Regions from separate parts of the Streptomyces sp. NPDC054794 genome, predicted to be linked through region 2. Evidence: riboswitches for the same ligand, from Rfam matches in the RefSeq annotation. Region 2 holds a riboswitch; each other region holds the start of a gene.
What was found. Region 2 has a riboswitch for S-adenosylmethionine ahead of ACWGKT_RS19530 (putative leader peptide). Riboswitches for the same ligand answer to the same signal wherever they lie in the genome.
Positions count from the first base shown of each region.

Region 1 (4,253 bases), on a different contig from region 2:
CGCCCAGCCCGACTGGTACATGGGCTTCTCCGAGGGTCTGATTCGCTTCATGCCGGGCTGGGAGGTCAACTTCTGGGGTCACACGCTCGTCCTGGGCGTGTTCATCCCGCTGGTGATCTTCCCGCTGGTCCTGGTCGCGATCGCGGTCTACCCGTTCATCGAGTCCTGGATCACCGGCGACAAGAGCGAGCACCACATCCTGGACCGCCCGCGCAACGCCCCCACGCGCACCGGCCTCGGTGTCGCCTGGATGACGGTGTACCTGACGCTGCTGATCGGCGGCGGCAACGACCTGTGGGCCACGCACTTCCACCTGTCGATCAACGCGGTCACCTGGTTCGTCCGGATCTTCGTGTTCGTCGGACCGGTTCTCGCGTTCCTCATCACCAAGCGGATCTGCCTCGGCCTGCAGCGCCGGGACCGGGACAAGGTGCTGCACGGTCGCGAGACCGGCATCATCAAGCGCCTGCCGCACGGTGAGTTCATCGAGGTCCACGAGCCGCTCAGCCAGGAGCAGCTGCACACCCTCACGGCTCACCACCAGTACGAGCCGGCCGAGATCGGCCCGCTGGTCGACGAGAACGGTGTCGAGCGCAAGGTGGCGGGCACGCAGAAGCTGCGCGCCAAGCTCAGCGACGCGCTCTACGGCGAGGACTCCCAGATCCCGAAGCCCACCGTCGAGGAGTACAAGGAGATCACGAGCGGCCACGGCCACCACTGATCGCTGCGCACGCCACGCCACGGCAGGGGCCCCGTCCGGTGTTCGGACGGGGCCCTTCGCCGTGTCCTGCGGCTGGATAGGGTGGACCTCGTCGAGACTCGCGTTCCGGAATCCGGGACCTCACCCAGGAGCGGCTTATGAGCGCTGTGACCCCCGCTGGAGGCGACACCGCGGCGGGCCGTTCCTGGCCCGAGGTACTGAACGCCCTGCTCGACGGCCGTGACCAGAGCGCCGACGCGACGGCCTGGGCCATGGACCGGATCATGCGCGGCGAGGCGACCGACGCGCAGATCGCCGGGTTCGTGGTGGCCCTGCGGGCCAAGGGCGAAACCGTCGAGGAGATCACCGGTGTGGTCCGGGCGATGTACGAGCACGCCAAGGTGATCGAGGTGTCGGGCCGTACGGTCGACATCGTCGGCACCGGCGGCGACGGCGCGAAGACGGTGAACATCTCCACCATGTCGGCGCTCGTGGTGGCCGGCACGGGCGCGAAGGTCGTCAAGCACGGCAACCGCGCGGCCTCGTCCGCCTCGGGTTCCTCGGACGTCCTGGAGAAGCTCGGCGTCAACCTCGACCTGACCCCCCAGCGGGTGGCCGAGGTGGCGGAGGAGGCGGGCATCACCTTCTGCTTCGCGGTCAAGTTCCACCCGGCGCTGCGTCATGTCGCCGCGGCGCGCGGCCAGTTGGGCATCCGGACCGTCTTCAACGCCCTCGGCCCGCTGACCAACCCGGCGAAGGTGAAGTCCCAGGCGATCGGTGTCGCCGACCCGCGCATGGCGCCGATCATCGCGGGCGTCCTCGCCGAACGCGGCAACTCCTCCCTGGTGTTCCGCGGCGACGACGGTCTCGACGAGCTGACCACGACGTCCACCTCCCACGTCTGGGTCGTCCGGGACGGCAAGGTCTCCGAGGAGACCTTCGACCCGCGCGACGTCGGCCTCGAACTGGTGCCGGTGGACGCCCTGCGCGGCGCCGACCCGTCCTACAACGCGGAGGTCGCGCGGCGCCTGCTGGACGGCGAGAAGGGCCCGGTACGGGACGCGGTGCTGCTGAACTCGGCGGCGGCCCTGGTGGCTCTGGAGCCGACGGGGGAGCCGCTGGCCGAGCAGCTGCGGGCCGGCATGGCCAAGGCGGCGGAGTCGATCGACTCGGGGGCGGCCAAGCGCACGCTGGAGCGCTGGGTGGCGGTCAGCAACGCCTGACCCCCGGCACGATGTGACGCGGGGCGCAGTCCGGATGCCGGACTGCGCCTTGCGCTTCGAAGATCGTGTGGCAGGATACTGAACCAGGTCATGAGTGACAGTCATTCGGCCCCGGCCGACTGTCCGGCAACCCTCCGTCCGTGGCGGGGTGCCCCGGGTGAAGACCAGGTCGCAGGCAACGAGGTCTGCGGCAAGCGCGGACCCCTCGCCCGCTCCGCAGGAGCGCAGTACCAGGGGTCCTGGTCGTCGAGGGAGCCTTCCGTGAGCAAGCGAATGCGATAGGGCCGCAGAGCCCCGCCTCCGCACACCCCTTTTCACCCTTTCCCATGTCGAGCCGTGCCCGAGGCACGTGTGCTCGCGTGGTGTTCACACCTGCCTCACGGGAGTACCCCCATGTCTGTCTCCACCGCTGTCCCCGCCCAGTCCGTTTGTGCCCCGCTGCCCGTTCTGGGCCGGGATGTCACCGTCCCGCTCGTGACCGGCGGCGAAGTCACCTACGCGGCCCTCGACTACGCGGCGAGCGCCCCCGCCCTCCAGCGCGTCTGGGACGACGTGGCGGCCTACGCGCCGTACTACGGCAGCGTCCACCGCGGTGCCGGCTACCTCTCGCAGCTCTCCACCGACCTCTTCGAGACCGCCCGCAGGACGGTCGCCGAGTTCCTCGACTGCCGCGAGGCCGACCAGGTCATCTTCACCCGGTCCACCACCGACTCGCTCAACCTGCTCGCCGCCGCGCTGCCCGCCGACTGCCAGGTCTTCGTCTTCGAGACCGAGCACCACGCCTCCCTCCTGCCCTGGAAGGACGCCCGGGTCACCTACCTGGACGCCCCGCGCACCCCGCGGCGGGCCGTCGAGACGCTGGAGCGCGCCCTGGCCGAACGGGACCCGCACGGACCGGCCCTGGTCTGCGTCACCGGCGCCTCGAACGTCACCGGCGAGCTGTGGCCGGTCCGTGAGCTGGCCGCCGCCGCGCACGCGCACGGCGCCCGGATCGTCCTGGACGCCGCCCAGCTGGCCCCGCACCACCCGGTCTCCGTCCAGGACCTCGAGGTCGACTGGGTCGCCTTCTCCGGGCACAAGCTGTACGCCCCGTTCGGTACCGGCGTCCTGGCCGGCCGCGCCGACTGGTTGCGCGCGGCCGAGCCCTACCTCGCGGGCGGCGGCGCGAGCCGCGCGGTCACGCGGCGCGAGGACGGGGGAGTGGACGTGGAGTGGCACGAGACCGCCGCCCGCCACGAGGCCGGCTCGCCGAACGTCATCGGCGCCTATGCCGTCGCGTCCGCCTGCAAGGCGCTCACGGAGGCGGGCTTCGAGGCCCTGGTCGCCCGCGAGCGGTACCTGGTCGACACCGTCCGCGCGGGCCTGGCGGAGGTCCCCGAGGTCAGGATCCTGTCCCTCTTCGGCGACGACGCCCCCCGCGTCGGTGTCCTGTCCTTCGTGGTCGAGGGCTGGAACAGCTCCCACTTCGCCGCCGCGCTCTCCGCCGAGTACGGCATCGGCGTCCGCGACGGCCTCTTCTGCGCCCACCCGCTGGTGCGCACCCTCCTCGGCGGCGACCCGCAGGCCCAGGGCGAGTGCGGCGCCCCCGAGGCCGCCCCCGGCGAGAAGTCCCTCAACGCCATCCGCGTCAGCTTCGGCGCGGGCACCCCGGACGAGCACGTCGAACGCTTCGTCGGTGCCGTGCGGGAACTGGTCCGCGACGGCGCCAAGTGGCAGTACCGCACCCAGGACGGCCGCTGCGTCCCGGCGGTCTGACCACGGCACTACGCGGCCCGGGGTGCTCGCAGCGGCGCCTTCGGGCGGTCGTCGTACAGGTCCCCGGCGGGGGCGCTGGGGGTGGGTGCGGAACGCACGTCGAGTGCTTCGTCGGTGCCGTGCGGGAACTGGCCCTTGACGGCGCCAAGTGGCAGTACCGCACCCAGGACGGCCGCTGTGTTCCGGCGGTCTGACCACGGCACTACGCGGCCCGGGGTGTTCGCGGCAGCGCCTTCGGGCGGTCGTCGTACAGGTCCCCGGCGGGGGCGCTGGGGGTGGGTGCGGAACGCACGTCGAGTGCTTCGTCGGTGCCGTGAAGGGACTGGCCCTTGACGGCGCGAAGTGGCGGCTCCGCACCGAGGGCGGCCGCCGCGTCGCGGCGGCCTGACCCCGGCATTACGGCCCGGGGGCGCTCGTGGCGGCGTCCTCGGGCGGTCGTCGCGCAGGCCCCCGGCCGGGGCGCTGGGAGGTAGGTGCGGACGAGCACGTCGAGTGCTTCGTCGGTGCCGGCCGTCTGGACACGGCGCTGCGGCCCGGGGGCGTTCGTCGCGAAGGCCCCCGGCCAGGGGCCGTCC
Region 1 is NZ_JBSHAQ010000005.1:170,151-174,403, reverse strand. It holds gene qcrB (cytochrome bc1 complex cytochrome b subunit) at 1-721, shown strand, start outside; gene trpD (anthranilate phosphoribosyltransferase) at 859-1,923, shown strand; SAM riboswitch class IV at 2,010-2,126, shown strand; gene ACWGKT_RS07175 (aminotransferase class V-fold PLP-dependent enzyme) at 2,317-3,678, shown strand; gene ACWGKT_RS07170 (Lrp/AsnC family transcriptional regulator) at 4,253-4,253, opposite strand, start outside.
Region 1: another riboswitch for S-adenosylmethionine. It lies ahead of ACWGKT_RS07175 (aminotransferase class V-fold PLP-dependent enzyme); the one in region 2 lies ahead of ACWGKT_RS19530 (putative leader peptide).

Region 2 (4,253 bases):
GCCCTGTCCTTCCCGGTGTTCGGTCACCTGGCGGCGGGCAAGGCTACGGATACCGGCCGACGGCGCTATTGATCGCCGCTTTCGGTCGCCGTGGCTACGGCTCAACGCAGGCTCGCCAGGGACGGCCTGGCCGAGATCAACGCCGCTCACTGCGAGCGGCTGGACCAGGTCTTCGATGCCGCCGAGCACGGCGTCTCGGCCGACCGCCGCACTGCATCGCTCATGTGACACCCGGCCGCGGGACCGGGGCGCAGCAGGTCAGCTTGATGCCGAGGTGGGCTTGGGTTGCAGAGGATCTGCCGACTGGCCGGCGACGAGCGTCCACGGGATGACCCACGCGGGCACTTGTCCACCGAAGCGAGGCCCAAGCGCTTCGCTTCCCGATGTTGTCCAGGTGTCGCGCCTTACGCGCACTGAGGCGGGCACTCGCTGACGACGACGCGCTTCACAGCCCGGACCCGAGGCGGCGGGCGCGGGCCGGTCGGAGGAGGCTGAACCGTGCCTCCTCCAGCGTGGGACCAGGTGTGCAGCGTCCCCGGGTGCACACCCAGGTCCTCGGCCGCCTCCGGGATCGGCTTGCCCGTCTCGATCACGATGCGCACAGCACCCTCAGGGGCTCGGTCTCGTACTCCTGCTGCTTGGACCCCATGACCTTGGCAGGCTCCACGCTACGAGGGCACCCTCAGAGGGAGTGCGCCGACAGCTCTGTCCGAGCTGCTGTGACGATGGTGAAGCCGGGAAGCGGCGAGGGGCCAACTCACGGGCTATGTGCGGCCAGTCGACCTGCCATGTCTACGACGCTCCGGGCAGGGTCGAGTTCGAGTTCGACGGGCGCCCGCTGTCACTGACCGCGTTCCCCGGCCACGGTGCGGGACGGCTGATGGTGCTGTTCACCGACGCGACCTCCGGGGTCACCACCTACGCCGCCAACCGGGCCCTGGCCCTCGATCCGCCCGCCGCCGACGGTACGGTCGTCCTGGACTTCAACCGGGCCGCGAACCTGCCGTGCGCCTACACGGACCTGGCCACCTGCCCGCTGCCCCCGGCCGAGAACCGGCTGCCGGTGGCGATCGAGGCCGGCCAGAAGATCCCCCGCGAGCGCGGCGGCTCCTGAGCTGGACGCGCTCTCGCCCCGACTCCCCTTACAGGGCGTCCTTTTGCGCCATTGACGTACGACAAGACCGCTCCGTACGGTCACGAACGGCATTGAGTGTCAGCGTCAAGCCCTGGCTCGCTGACCGGCAACCCTCCCGCGCGGTGGGGTGCTCCAGGTGAAAGCCCGGCGGGATCACCGAGGATCTCCGCAAGCGCGTGGCCCCGTGACCAGGGCCGGATTGGTGGAGGACCGATATGCGGCACGGTGGTGACCTCAGCGCCCGCTTCGCTGGCGCCACCGTGTTCTCCCGGCTCTCGCGTCGGCGCCACATCGACCTCAAGCGCTCGACCAGCTGTCTCTGTCAGGTCTGACGGGCCTTCCCGCCGCTGGTCGCGGTACGGCATCTGTCGTCGCCGCACCCGCCTGCGCCTGATCTCCGTCTGTCTTTGATCCCCCCTTTTTCCTTCTGATCCCCGTTTGCACAGCCCTCCCCCGGCACCGGCGTCGCGCCGGCCGGGGCCGCACGCCCACGCACGGCCGTGCCCTGCACCACACCCGTGCCTGGTGACACGAGTAGGAGAAGCCCTCCGTGACTGCACTTTCCGATGTCGGAACCTCCCGGTGGGCGGCACTGACCGCCCTTGTGACCACCAGTGTTCTGCTGACCGCCTGCGGCTCCGGCGGCGGCGATTCCGGCAGCGGCGCCGGGCAGCCCAAGTCCGGCGGCACCCTGACCTTCGCGGTGGGTTCGGACGCCGGCTGCGTGGATCCGCAGCAGGTCGCCAGCAACGACACCATCTACTCGGTGCGCCAGATCGTGGACTCACTGACCGACCAGGACCCCAGGACCGGCAAGATCGTGCCGTGGCTGGCGAAGAGCTGGGATGTCAGCTCCGACGCCACGACGTTCACGTTCCATCTGAGGTCGGGCGTCACCTTCAGCGACGGCTCGAAGCTGACCGCGCAGGTGGTCAAGGACAACTTCGACGCGGTGCCGAAGCTCGGCGCCCTGGGGACGCTCGCCGAGGGCTATCTGAGCGGTGTCAAGAGCACCACGGTGGTCGACCCGCTCACCGTCAAGGTGACCTTCAGCCAGCCCAACGCCCAGTTCCTGCAGGCCACTTCGACCCACTCCCTGGGGATCGAGTCGTCGGCGAGCGTGAAGAAGACCCCGCAGCAGAAGTGCAGCGACGGGGTGATCGGGTCCGGGCCCTTCGTGTTGAAGCAGTACGTGCAGAACCAGTCGATCACCCTGGCCAAGCGCACGGGATACGCGTGGGGTTCCTCGCGGTGGAGCAAGAAGGGCGAGGCGTACCTGGACAAGCTGGTGTTCAAGGTCGTCCCGGAGGCGGGCGTACGGGCCGGAAGTCTCCAGTCCGGCCAGGTCGACGCGATCAGCAGCGTGGGCAAGGCCAACGAGGCGGCGCTCAAGGGCGGTCAGGTCACGCTCCAGCGACGGGCCAATCCCGGCGTCGTGTTCGGTCTCGGTCTCAACAACTCGCGGCCCGCTGTGAAGGATGCCAAGGTACGCCAGGCAATTCTGTTGGCCGTCGACCGGCAGCAGCTCGCCGACACCGTCTTCCCCACCGGCACCCAGGCGGCGACCAGCGTCCTTGCGCACACCACACCCGACTACACCAGCCTCGCCTCCGACCTGACGTCCGACGCGGCCAAAGCCAAGTCGCTGCTGGACGCGGCCGGCTGGAAGACCGGCAGCGACGGCATCCGCACCAAGGACAACAAGAAGCTGAGCCTGACCATCGACTGGATACCCAACTCGGCCACCAACCAGCCCGCGTTGGAACTGATCCAGCAGCAGCTCAAGGCCGTCGGTGTCGACGTGTCCCTCAAGCAGCTCCAGGTCACCCAGCTGGCGCCGACGCTCCAGTCCGGCGACTACGACGCGGCCTGGGGGAACGTCACCCGTGCCGACCCGGACATCCTGCGCAGCTCCTTCTCCACCCAGCTGGCCAACTTCTACCACCTGCCTGCGAGTTCCCTCGACACGGCGCTCTCCGAACAGGCCGCGACCGTCGACCCGGCCAAGCGCAAGCAACTGGTCACCCAGGCACAGCAGTCGCTCGTGCAGAACGCCTACTACGTGCCGGTGGTGGAGCTCCAGACCCAGCTCGGGGTGTCGAAGAAGGTGCACGACCTGAACTTCGACGCCTCCAGCCGGATCCAGCTGCACGACACCTGGATCGGCTAGCGCATGCGCCGCTATGTGATCAAACGGCTCGGCCAGGCGGCCGGGGTGCTGTGGGCGGCCTACACGGTCTCGTTCCTGGTGCTGGACTACCTCCCGGGCGATCCGGTCACGGCGATGGTCAGTGCCGGAATGGACTCGGGGCAGGTCGACCCGCAGCAGATCGCCGCCCTGCGGCACGAATACGGCTTCGACAAGCCGGTGCTGGTGCAGTACGCCGAGTACCTCGGCCGGGCGGTGCGCGGGGACTTCGGCGACTCGGTGTCCACCGGCCGCCCGGTCACCTCGACGCTGGCCGACGCGCTGCCGCAGACCCTCCAGCTGACCGGGGCGGCCCTGCTGCTCGCGGTGGCCCTCGGCGGCGGTCTGGCGGTGCTGGCCACCTATACCTCTCGGCGCTGGCTGCGGCAGCTGCTGCTGTCGCTGCCGCCGCTGGGGGTGTCTGTCCCGACGTTCTGGGTGGGGCTGCTGCTCGTCGAGACGTTCTCCTTCCGGCTGCACTGGTTCCCCGCATTCGGCAACGACGGGTTCAAGGGGCTGGTATTGCCGGCGCTGACTCTGGCGGTGCCGACCGGTGCGCAGATCGCGCAGGTGCTCGCCAAGAGCCTGCTCACCGCACTGGACCAGGCGTATGTGGAGACCGCCCGGGCCAAGGGCGCCGGCCGGTGGCGGGTCCATCTGCGGCACGCGCTGCGCAACGCGTCCCTGTCGGCCCTGACGGTCGTCGGCCTGCTGGTGGGGCAGCTGATCGCCGGTTCGGTCGTCGTCGAGACGGTGTTCTCCCGCGACGGCCTCGGCCGCGTCACCGCGGCGGCGGTCACGGCCCAGGACATCCCGCTGGTCCAGGGGGTGGTGGTGTTCGGGGCGCTGATCTTCGTGACGACGAACCTGGTCATCGACCTGGTCTATCCACTCCTCGACCCCCGGATCGTGGTGACCTCGGACAGAAAG
Region 2 is NZ_JBSHAQ010000017.1:30,993-35,245, reverse strand. It holds gene ACWGKT_RS19540 (hypothetical protein) at 91-228, shown strand; partial or broken gene ACWGKT_RS19535 (DUF1684 domain-containing protein) at 788-1,114, shown strand; SAM riboswitch class IV at 1,203-1,316, shown strand; gene ACWGKT_RS19530 (putative leader peptide) at 1,351-1,467, shown strand; gene ACWGKT_RS19525 (ABC transporter substrate-binding protein) at 1,686-3,305, shown strand; gene ACWGKT_RS19520 (ABC transporter permease) at 3,309-4,253, shown strand, end outside.

Region 3 (4,253 bases), on a different contig from region 2:
GCTCGTGCGCCCGCTTGCGCAGGAAGTCCGCGTCCGCGCCGAGCCCGTGCACGCCGATGCGCGTGCCGGACGGGATCCCGGGGCCGAGCACCGCGTGACAGCAGTCGGTGAACGCGTCCGCCCAGCGCCGGGTGAGGAAGGCCGCGCGGTCGGCGCCGAGGATGCCGCCGAGCAGCTCGGCCGCGATGTCGTCGGGCAGGAGACGGAAGTAGTCCGGCGGGGCCCACGGGGTGTGCGAGAAGTGGCCGATCCGCAGATCGGGCCGGAGCTGCCGGAGCATCCGGGGGGCGAGGGCGAGGTGGTAGTCCTGGATCACCACCGCGGCACCCTGAGCGGCCTCTTCCGCCAGCGCCTCGGCGAAGGCCCGGTTGTAGGCCTCGTACGACGCCCACTGGCGCCGGAACTCCGCGTCGAAGACCGGCTCCAGCGGGGTCTGGTAGAGCATGTGGTGGACGAACCAGAGCACGGAGTTGGCGACGCCGTTGTACGCGTCGGCGAACACCGTCGCGTCGATGTCCAGCATCCGCACCTGCTGGCCGCCGGTCGCGTCCGCGGACAGCCGCCGCCCGCCGTGCGAGCGGCGCACCGCCTCCCGGTCGGCGTCGCTCAGCGCGGCGCACACCCACACCGCGTCGGTGTGCGGCCCGATGGCCGACAGCCCCGAGACCAGCCCGCCGCCACCCCGCTTGGCGTGCAGCGCGCCCGCCGTGCTGTCCGGGCGTACCTCGTACGAAACCGGGCCGCGATTGGACGCGACCAGCACCTCAGCACTGTGCGTGGAAGCCATACGCCTCAACCTAGCCCGGCGCGGAAACGCTCAAACGTACGGTCCACCCGTCCAGGGGGCCGTATACAGCCGTTCTCGACCGGGCTCAGGCCACCCGGCGTGCGGCGTACTCCGCGATCTCCACCATGGGCGGCCGCTCCTCCGTGTCCACCGAGTAGGTGCGTGGCTCGAAGCCGTCCTCGCCCCGTTCGAACTGGGTGAGGGAGGGGCGCACGAGGTGCCCGCGGGCCAGCCTCAGCTGCGCGGTGCGGTAGATCGCGGCGGCCATCCGGCCCAGCGCCTGCCCGTCCTGGTGCCGGTGCTTGCGCACTCCCACGTCGACCTGGGCGAGCGCGTCCAGGCCCACCAGGTGCAGGGCGTCGACCAGCATGCCCAGCTCGACGCCGTACCCGACCGGGAACGGCAGCTGTTCCAGCAGCGAGCGGCGGGCCGCGTACTCGCCGCCCAGCGGCTGCACGAATCCGGCCAGCTGGGGCCAGTGCATGTTCAGCAGCGGGCGGGCCATCAGTTCGGTGACCCGGCCGCCCTGGCCCGCCGCCCCCGCCAGCGGGCGGTCGTACATGCCCTTGACGAGGTCGACGTCCGGCTCGGTGAGCAGCGGGCCGACGATCCCGGAGACGAAGTCGGAGGAGAACTCCCTCAGATCGGCGTCGATGAAGCAGAGGATGTCCCCGCCGGTGACCAGCAGGGAGCGCCACAGCACCTCACCCTTGCCGGGGACGGCCGGCAGGCGCGGCAGGATGTCGTCGCGGTGGACGACCCGGGCGCCCGCGGCGGCGGCCACCGCGGAGGTGCGGTCGGTGGACCCGGAGTCCACGACGACGAGCTCGTCGACGAGCGGCACCTGCCTCATGAGGTCGTGACGGATCACGGCGACGATGTCGCCGACCGTCTCCTCCTCGTTCAGCGCGGGCAGCACGACGGAGACCGACTGACCCGTACGCTGCTTGGCGGCGAGTATCTGGTGGAGGGGGCGGTCGGTCACGGACCAGGAGCGGGTGGCCAGCCAGCGCTCGACTTCTTCCAGCACAGTCAGCGGCTCCTCACGTTGTCTCGCGGTTCGGACGACTATCTCAACTGTCCTGGCCTTCGGTTACAGTCTTGAACAACGCCGATGACCATCGCATGTCGAGGGTCGTGGGCATTTACAACCACATACAGCTCATCCAGAGGGGCAGAGGGAAACGGCCCGATGAAGCCCCGGCAACCCTCCAGTCGGTTCTCCTGACACGTGCAGCGAGGCTCCCGGCTAGGGAAGGTGCCAAATCCGTCTCACGGCGAGATGCGTCGTGAGGAAGATGAGGAGAAAGGGCCTCGCCTCACATGGCTGTGCAGACTGTTGCCACCACCACCGATCGCAGCGTCGACCTCGGTCCCGCCGCCGCCCTGAGCTGCCGCGAGTGTGGTCACCGAGTACCCCTCGGACCCGTGTTCGCCTGCGAGGAGTGTTTCGGCCCGCTGGAGATCGCGTACGACTTCTCGGCCTACGACACCGAGGAACTCCGAGGGCGCATCGAAGCGGGACCCGCGAACATCTGGCGCTACGCGCCGCTGCTGCCCGTCCCCGCGGACGTGGCCGACAAGCCCAACCTGAACCCCGGCTGGACCAAGCTCGTCAAGGCCGATCACCTGGCCGCGGAGCTCGGCGTGACCGGCGGGTTGTACGTGAAGGACGACTCCGGCAACCCGACGCACTCCTTCAAGGACCGGGTGGTCGCCCAGGCGCTGGAGGCGGCTCGCGCCTTCGGCTTCACCACCCTGTCCTGCTCCTCGACCGGCAACCTGGCCGGTGCCGTCGGCGCCGCGGCCGCCCGCGCAGGCCTGCGCTCCTGTGTGTTCATCCCGCACGACCTGGAGCAGGGCAAGGTCGTCATGGCCGCGATCTACGGCGGCGAACTCGTCGGCATCGAGGGCAACTACGACGACGTGAACCGCTTCTGCTCCGAGCTGATCGGCGACCCGGCCGGCGAGGGCTGGGGCTTCGTCAACGTCAACCTGCGGCCGTACTACGCGGAGGGCTCCAAGACCCTGGCGTACGAGATCTGCGAGCAGCTCGGCTGGCGGCTGCCCGACCAGATCGTGGTCCCGATCGCCTCCGGCTCCCAGCTCACGAAGATCGACAAGGGTCTGCAGGAGCTGATCAAGCTCGGTCTGGTCGAGGACCGGCCGTACCGGATCTTCGGTGCGCAGGCCGAGGGCTGCTCCCCGGTGTCCACCGCCTTCAAGGCCGGCCACGACGTCGTCCGCCCGCAGAAGCCGAACACCATCGCCAAGTCCCTCGCCATCGGCAACCCGGCCGACGGCCCGTACGTCCTCGACATCGCGCGCCGCACCGGTGGTGCCGTGGAGGACGTGACGGACGAACAGGTCGTGGACGCCATCAAGCTGCTGGCCCGCACCGAGGGCATCTTCGCCGAGACGGCGGGCGGTGTGACGGTGGGCGTGACGAAGAAGCTCATCGAGAACGGGGTCCTCGACCCGGCTCTCACCACCGTCGTCCTGAACACCGGCGACGGCCTCAAGACCCTCGACGCGGTGGCCGGCACCGGCCTGACCGCCACCATCCGCCCGAACCTGGACTCCTTCCGAGAGGCTGGCCTCGCATGAGCGTGACCGTCCGCATCCCCACCATCCTGCGCACCTACACCGGCGGTCAGGCCGAGGTGACGGCCGAGGGCGCGACCCTCGCCGAGGTCATCGAGAGCCTGGAGAAGAACCACACGGGCATCGCCGCCCGGGTCCTGGACGACCAGGGCAAGCTGCGCCGCTTCGTGAACGTGTACGTCAACGACGACGACGTCCGCTTCGAGCAGGGCCTGGAGACGGCCACCCCGGACGGCGCGGGTGTCTCGATCATTCCGGCCGTCGCGGGCGGCTGATCATTACCTTGGGTAACTTCAGTTACCGATTGTTCATCTGATTGCCCCCTCCGTGAGAGAAGCGGAGGGGGCAATTCAGTGTGGTTGATCGCGGTACAGTTGGGGAACTCGTCGCCGATCCCCGGGTCACGAGCCCCGGATTGATGTCGCACGCCCGACAAGAAGTAGCCAAAGTGCGCGGCCTATTCGCGGCGTATATCCCCTTTGTAGGGCCCGACTTGCCCTGAATTCAGGCGAATTCTCGCCACATTCCGGACCGGGCACGTCCAGAATTCTCGTCCGATTGACCTGTTGCAGACGGCAGTTGGACAGATACATTCAGCCGCGGTCGACGCGTTCCGGCGCACGCCCCCAACCAACCGGGGGGTGAGGTCTGACCCGGATCCACGAAGTGTGGATCTGTGCAAGGGCCAGTAATAGGGGAGTTAGGCATGGCTCAGGGCACCGTCAAGTGGTTCAACGCGGAGAAGGGGTACGGCTTCATCGCGGTCGACGGTGGTGCGGACGTCTTCGTCCACTACAGCGCGATTCAGATGGACGGCTACCGCACCCTGGAAGAGGGCCAGCGGGTCGAGTTCGAGATCTCG
Region 3 is NZ_JBSHAQ010000044.1:59,269-63,521, reverse strand. It holds gene ACWGKT_RS35255 (alpha,alpha-trehalose-phosphate synthase (UDP-forming)) at 1-787, opposite strand, end outside; gene ACWGKT_RS35250 (glucosyl-3-phosphoglycerate synthase) at 873-1,817, opposite strand; SAM riboswitch class I at 1,947-2,092, shown strand; gene thrC (threonine synthase) at 2,111-3,394, shown strand; gene ACWGKT_RS35240 (ubiquitin-like small modifier protein 1) at 3,391-3,666, shown strand; gene ACWGKT_RS35235 (cold-shock protein) at 4,098-4,253, shown strand, end outside.
Region 3: another riboswitch for S-adenosylmethionine. It lies ahead of thrC (threonine synthase); the one in region 2 lies ahead of ACWGKT_RS19530 (putative leader peptide).